3 regions of the Rosenbergiella sp. YN46 genome follow, and region 2 is predicted to be linked to each of the others. Evidence: predicted binding sites of a transcription regulator. Region 2 holds the regulator's gene; each other region holds the start of a gene.
The links. The regulator CRP, encoded in region 2, controls carbon source genes, mostly activating them, when cyclic AMP is high. The targets are predictions, from matches to a motif close to ATGTGANNNNNNTCACAT.
Positions count from the first base shown of each region.

Region 1: a site for CRP is predicted at 1,066-1,083, ahead of udp (uridine phosphorylase). Genes of this name have one in related genera too.
Region 3: a site for CRP is predicted at 817-834, ahead of aaeR (HTH-type transcriptional activator AaeR). Genes of this name have one in related genera too.

Region 1 covers NZ_JAZHEE010000028.1:38,103-40,305, forward strand. Annotated here, with positions in the region: gene V3W49_RS17130 (dienelactone hydrolase family protein) at 113-937, opposite strand; gene udp (uridine phosphorylase) at 1,206-1,967, shown strand; gene rmuC (DNA recombination protein RmuC) at 2,106-2,203, shown strand, end outside.
Region 2 covers NZ_JAZHEE010000025.1:53,842-56,044, forward strand. Annotated here, with positions in the region: gene V3W49_RS16310 (YccS/YhfK family putative transporter) at 1-902, opposite strand, end outside; gene crp (cAMP-activated global transcriptional regulator CRP) at 1,064-1,696, opposite strand; gene V3W49_RS16320 (OsmC family protein) at 1,999-2,203, shown strand, end outside.
Region 3 covers NZ_JAZHEE010000004.1:29,865-32,067, reverse strand. Annotated here, with positions in the region: gene aaeA (p-hydroxybenzoic acid efflux pump subunit AaeA) at 1-458, opposite strand, end outside; gene aaeX (p-hydroxybenzoic acid efflux pump operon protein AaeX) at 466-669, opposite strand; gene aaeR (HTH-type transcriptional activator AaeR) at 852-1,790, shown strand; gene tldD (metalloprotease TldD) at 1,824-2,203, opposite strand, start outside.

The DNA.
Region 1 (2,203 bases), on a different contig from region 2:
TGGCTAAGGCTTATAAAGAACGGATTGCGTATTGTCGGGATTATCAATATTAATGACCAGGCTTTTTCTGAAACCCAAACACCAAAAAAACCGGTGTTTGGGATAAAGAAAACTACTTATCGGCGCCGTAACGCTCGAACCACATCAGCATACGCCGCCAGCCATCCTCGGCGGACTCTTTGTGGTAGCTGGGCCGGTAGTCGGCGTTAAAAGCGTGCCCTGCATCGGGATAAACCACAATTTCAGCGCTGGCGTTGGCTGCGCGCAACGCCTGGCGCATACTCTCTACGCTGTCCAGCGGAATACCGGTATCCTGGGCGCCATACAGACCCAGCACCGGCGCATTCAGATCGGTTGCGATATCGACAGGCTGCTTCGGCCAGTTCAGGGTTTTATCTCCCGCCAGACGGCCGTACCAGGCCACCGCTGCTTTCAACTGCGGATTATGAGCCGCATACAGCCAGGCGATACGTCCGCCCCAGCAGAAGCCGGTCATCAGCAGTCGGTTGGCGTTGCCACCGTGTCGCGCCGCCCAACTGGCGACATGGTCGAGATCGGCCATCACCTGGCTGTCCGGCACTTTACTGACCAGCTCGCTGAACAGCGTGGGAATATCATCCCAGTCGTTGGGATCGCCCTGACGGAAGTACAGCTCCGGCGCCACGGCCAGATAGCCTTCATGGGCCAGGCGGCGGCACAGGTCGCGGATGTGTTCGTGTACGCCAAAAATTTCCTGAACCACAATAACCACCGGCAGATTATCCGCGGGCTCTTTGGGGCGGGCGAAGTATGCGGGCATCTCCTGGCCCTGGCTGGGAATAGAGGTTTCGCCAGCATGGAGTCCATCCGTAGAAGTATGGATCGCGGTGGTCGCGACGGGGGGCGCCGCCGGTGCGAATCCGGCGCCGGGCTTGTTCTGTGTCGTGCTGTCGGTCATGGCATTCTCCGTACCTGTTTTTTGAGCTATTTTTTAGTCTAATCAATTCACTATAGTCTGAGACAATAAGGCACGCGCGTGGCAAAAGTCGGCATTCAGCAGACAGGCGGGGGGCGAGGGATTTATGTTTGTGAGCTGCGTCACTTTATGATTCTATGGCAATGAAAGATGTTTCATTTGAAGTGAGTAACGTCACGAAAATAACCCACCTGGTTAGTTAGAGTAGCTATGATTTAATCGCAACCCAACTATGACCCAGGAGTCTGCCATGTCAAAGTCTGATGTTTTCCATCTTGGCCTCACCAAAAGCGACCTGCAGGGAGCGACGCTTGCCATTGTGCCTGGCGATCCGGAGCGGGTGGAGAAAATCGCCGTACTGATGGAAAATCCGGTAAAGCTGGCCGCGCACCGTGAGTTCGCTACCTGGCGAGCGGAACTGGGCGGTAAAGCGGTGATTGTTTGTTCTACCGGCATCGGCGGCCCGTCCACCTCTATTGCGGTGGAAGAGCTGGCGCAGTTGGGCATTCGCACTTTCCTGCGGGTGGGCACCACCGGCGCCATTCAGCCTCATATCAATGTCGGTGATGTGCTGGTGACGACCGCGTCCGTAAGGCTGGATGGTGCCAGCCTGCACTTCGCGCCGCTGGAGTATCCGGCAGTGGCCGATTTCGTCTGCACCACGGCGCTGGTCGATGCGGCGAAGGCGTTGGGTGTGGAAACCCATGTCGGCGTGACCGCATCATCCGATACCTTCTATCCGGGGCAGGAGCGTTATGACACGTTCTCGGGGCGGGTGACTCGCCGTTTCCAGGGCTCGATGGAAGAGTGGCAGCAGATGGGTGTGATGAACTACGAGATGGAATCGGCTACGCTACTGACCATGTGCGCCAGCCAGGGGCTGCGTGCCGGGATGGTGGCAGGAGTGATCGTCAACCGTACCCAGCAGGAGATTCCTGACGCCGAAACCATGAAGCAGACCGAAAGCCACGCCATTAACATAGTGGTGGAGGCCGCTCGTCGTTTACTGTGAGGCTATTGTTACCCGCAAAGCCGGCGGTGGCCGGCTTGTTTGCCCTTTCCTCTTTTCATCTGGACATCTGTACAGCACAATTGAGCCTCGACCCGATAAGTTCGGCAGGAGGCGACTTTGGATCTCTCTCTTTTACTGATGGCGGCGCTGGTACTGGCCGGCGCCGCCGTGGGCTGGCTGGCTGCCAGCCTGCGTACGGCTCAACGCCTGGCGCGAAGCCAGGAGGAACAGCGCGA
Region 2 (2,203 bases):
AGCGCGGCAAGAGGTTTTTCCATGCTAAAGCGTTCTGGGAAGCGGTGATAAAGTATATCGTCGCTGACCACGCGCAGGCGGGCGGCCACGGTGCGTGCCGCCCAGCGAATCACCTGCTCTGCATGGCTCTGTTCCACCAGTTTCTGCACCTCTTCGGGTTGATGCAGGCTGACCGAAATATGCTCCTGTAGATCCAGCGCCACCTGGAAGACGCGTAGCAGGCGCTTATAGTCGTTCTGACGGCTGGTGGCGGACAGCATATGCAACTGTTGGTAACAGAGGCTGATAAGATCCACCACTTTCTGCTGGCGGGTAAGCAATGGCGGTAATACCGTTTCCGGGTCAGTATGCTGGGTCAGCAGGCTGTATTTGGCTTCGCAGTAGTCCGCCAGTTCGCGATACAGCAGGCTCAGGGTTTCGCGTAGCGGCTGTTCGCGCCACATCCAGAACCAGAACCAGTTAAAGGCGCCGTACCACAGGGTGCCGAGCGCATACAGCAGCATCGGCTGCCAGACGGGCATATTGCCAGCCAGCCCCAGGGTAAAGATCGCGGCGATAAGCGATGCAGGTAGCAGGCGGCCGTGCAGAGCGCTGATCTCTGCTGTAACGCCCAACAGCAGCGCCATTCCCAGGAAGATGGCGGGCAGCGGCACTTTTTCCATCAGCAGTAGCTGCACCATCAGGCTGCTGAAGGCGAACAGCGATCCGCCGACGATCAGGCGTTTAAAAAAGCGTTTGTGGGGGGTATCGAGACCCGCGATATTGCAGCAGGCGGGCACCAGTGAGAAGAGCAGCCCCTGTTGCAGGCTACCGAAGATCAGCCCGATAATCACCGGCAGCGAGAGCACCAGGGTCTGGCGCAGCGCGTAGTTAACTTCGGGGTGATAGATCAGTCGGCGCATTGGAACAGGATGAACGCGTCAGTGGTAGAGATAACATGGAGACAGTTGACAGCGTCATAGCCTCCTGAAATGACCACAAAGCGGGAAAAACTACGTTTTTTCCCGCTTTGTTATCAACCTGACGGCATGTTGCCACAACACGCCGTTACATACAGACCGGATTAGCGGGTACCAAAGACGACGATGGTTTTCCCGTGCGCGGAGATCAGATTCTGATCTTCCAGCATTTTCAGAATACGACCGACGGTTTCGCGGGAGCAGCCCACAATCTGCCCGATTTCCTGGCGGGTGATTTTGATCTGCATTCCGTCCGGGTGGGTCATTGCGTCCGGCTGTTTCGCCAGGTTCAGCAGGGTCTGTGCTATCCGGCCAGTCACATCCAGGAAGGCGAGGTTACCGACTTTTTCGGATGTGACCTGCAGGCGACGGGCCATCTGTGCGGAAAGGCGCATCAGAATGTCCGGGTTAACCTGAATCAACTGGCGGAATTTTTTGTAGGAGATTTCAGCGACTTCGCAGGCGGTTTTTGCCCGTACCCAGGCGCTACGCTCCTGGCCTTCTTCGAACAGCCCCAGTTCACCGATGAAATCCCCCTGGTTCAGGTAGGAGAGGATCATCTCTTTACCTTCCTCGTCTTTAATAAGCACTGCAACAGAGCCCTTAACGATATAGTAGAGGGTTTCGGCTTTTTCACCCTGATGAATAAGTGTGCTCTTCGATGGATACTTATGAATGTGGCAATGAGACAAAAACCATTCGAGAGTCGGGTCTGTTTGCGGTTTGCCAAGCACCATGCGCGGTTATCCTCTGGTTATAAGCTGACGCCCGAAAGGGTAAGGGCCTCCGGGCGTATTGATCGTTTGTCCCCGCTCTGGGGGTCTGGCATGAGAAAAGCCTGTAATCTATATAAATTTCACGTGAATTTTCATCCCGGACGCGGGCTATCGCGGCGGGAGGGTATCCTCAGTGTTTTAGCATAGCTTTTTCCGGGTGTCTCCTATTGTCTCGTTTCAGCTTGACCCGGATCGCCTTCTGTTGCGACTTTCTTTGCGGCGGCTTACTCTGTGAGGAAAAATGGCTTGATGGGAGCAACAACATGCAGTCACGAGTTAAATGGGTAGAGGGCCTGACTTTTCTGGGCGAATCCGCCTCCGGGCACCAGGTGCTGATGGACGGAAATTCCGGCGATAAGGCCCCCAGCCCGATGGAAATGGTACTGATGGCGGTGGGAAGCTGTAGCGCTATCGATGTGGTTTCTATTCTGCAAAAGGGGCGTCATGACGTGGCCGATTGCGAGGTGA
Region 3 (2,203 bases), on a different contig from region 2:
TCCAGATCGATTTTCGCCAGATCGCGGGCTGCTTCTGCTTTAGCCAGTTCATGTAGCGTGGTCTGCAGGCTATTATTGTACTGATCGATATCTTCCTGAGAGGTTGCCAGAACCCCCAGTTTGTTACGACGAGCAGCTTCGGTACGTTTCTCTTTGACCAGGGCTTTATAGTAGGAGACATTTGCCTCGGCTTCATCCAGCGCTTTGGTGTAGCGCGGCTGGTCAATCACAAAGATCTCCTGCCCCTTCTTCACCAGTTGGTTATCACGTACCTTGACATCCGTGACCAGGCCACTGACATCGGGTGCCAGGGCCACTACGTCAGCGGAAAAGCGGGCATCACGCGTCCAGGGCGACTCGGTATAGAAGCTCCAGATACGAAAGATAGCGATGAAAGCCAGTACGACCAGTACCAGCGTAATGGCCGTACGGGAGATATTTCTTGTTAGTGTTTTCACATCAACCTCAGACAAACAGACGCGAAATCAGCCAGAACAGGCAGCAATACAGCGCGGTGTTAAACAGCGCAGGATGCCAGACAAAGTCATAGATCCCGGTCGGAACAAGCAGGCGCCTCACCAGCCAGAACAGGGCCAGCGATAACAGCAACTCAAAAAATATCGGTGGGAAGGACAGGCCAAACACCACGATAACCGGAAATAAACTCATGTTAATCCTGGAGACAAAAACAGATGACTGATTATTGTTTACCACAAACTGCGACAGATTAAATGGCCTGGATGGCCGGGCGAGAGCGCAGCGCAGGTATTGTTAATAATAATATATTAACGTAACTGTTATGCTGTTATCTATAATCTGTGATCTAAATCACTTTTAAGCCAGAGTGAATAATGGAAAGACTAAAGAGCATGGCGGTTTTTGCCAGGGTGGTGGAGCAGGGCTCCTTTACCTCCGCCGCCAGGCAGTTGCAAATGAGCGTTTCGGCTATCAGCCAGACCGTCTCCCGCCTGGAGAATGAACTCCAGGTGAAGCTGTTAAACCGCAGCACCCGTAGTATCGGACTGACCGAAGCAGGAAAAATCTACTACCAGGGCTGTCGTAAAATGTTGTACGAGGCTCGGGAGGTACACGAACAACTTTACGCCTTCAATAACACCCCCATTGGTACCTTACGTATCGGCAGTTCTTCAACCATGGCACAAAATGTCCTGGCGGCAATGACAGCAGAAATGCTACGGGAATATCCGGGTCTGACGGTGAATCTGGTCACCGGTATTCCGGCGCCGGATCTGATTGCCGACGGTCTGGATCTGGTGATTCGGGTCGGCGCCCTGCAGGATTCCAGCCTGTTTTCCCGCAGACTGGGCAGTATGCCGATGGTGGTTTGCGCCGCCAAAAGCTATCTGACCCAAACGGGCGTACCGGAAAAACCCGCCGATCTCACCAATCATGCCTGGCTTACCTACAGCGTCCGACCAGACAACGAGTTCGAACTGGTCGCGCCGGAGGGCGCCACAATCCGCCTTCATCCCGAGGGGCGGTTCGTCACTAACGATCCTATGACGCTGACACGCTGGCTTAGCGCTGGCGCAGGCATCGCCTATGTTCCACTAATGTGGGTCATCGATCGGGTCGATAGCGGCGAACTGGAGATCCTGTTTCCCCGTTACCAGTCCGATCCCCGGCCAGTCTATGCGCTTTATACCGAAAAGGATAAGCTGCCGTTGAAGGTAGAGGTATGCATCAACTATCTGACCGACTACTTTGTGAAGGTCGCTCACCTCTATCAGACGATGCGCGGTCGCAACGGCCATCAGGAAACGCATTAAGCCCGGCGCCGGTCGGCGCCGGGTGAAAGGATATCAGGCCGTGCCGCCCACGGTCAGGCGGTCGACCTTCAGGGTCGGCTGACCTACACCAACCGGTACGCTCTGCCCTTCCTTACCGCATACCCCGACGCCACTATCCAGCGCCAGATCGTTACCGACCATAGAAATCTGCTGCATGGCTTCGATGCCAGAACCAATCAGGGTCGCCCCTTTTACCGGCGTCGTAATGCGTCCTTTCTCGATCAGGTAAGCCTCGGAGGTCGAAAAGACGAACTTCCCGGAAGTGATATCCACCTGGCCGCCGCCGAAGTTCGGCGCGTAGATGCCGTAATCCACCGACTCGATAATCTCCTGAGGCGTGGATTGGCCCGCCAGCATATAGGTATTGGTCATACGTGGCATCGGCAAATGAG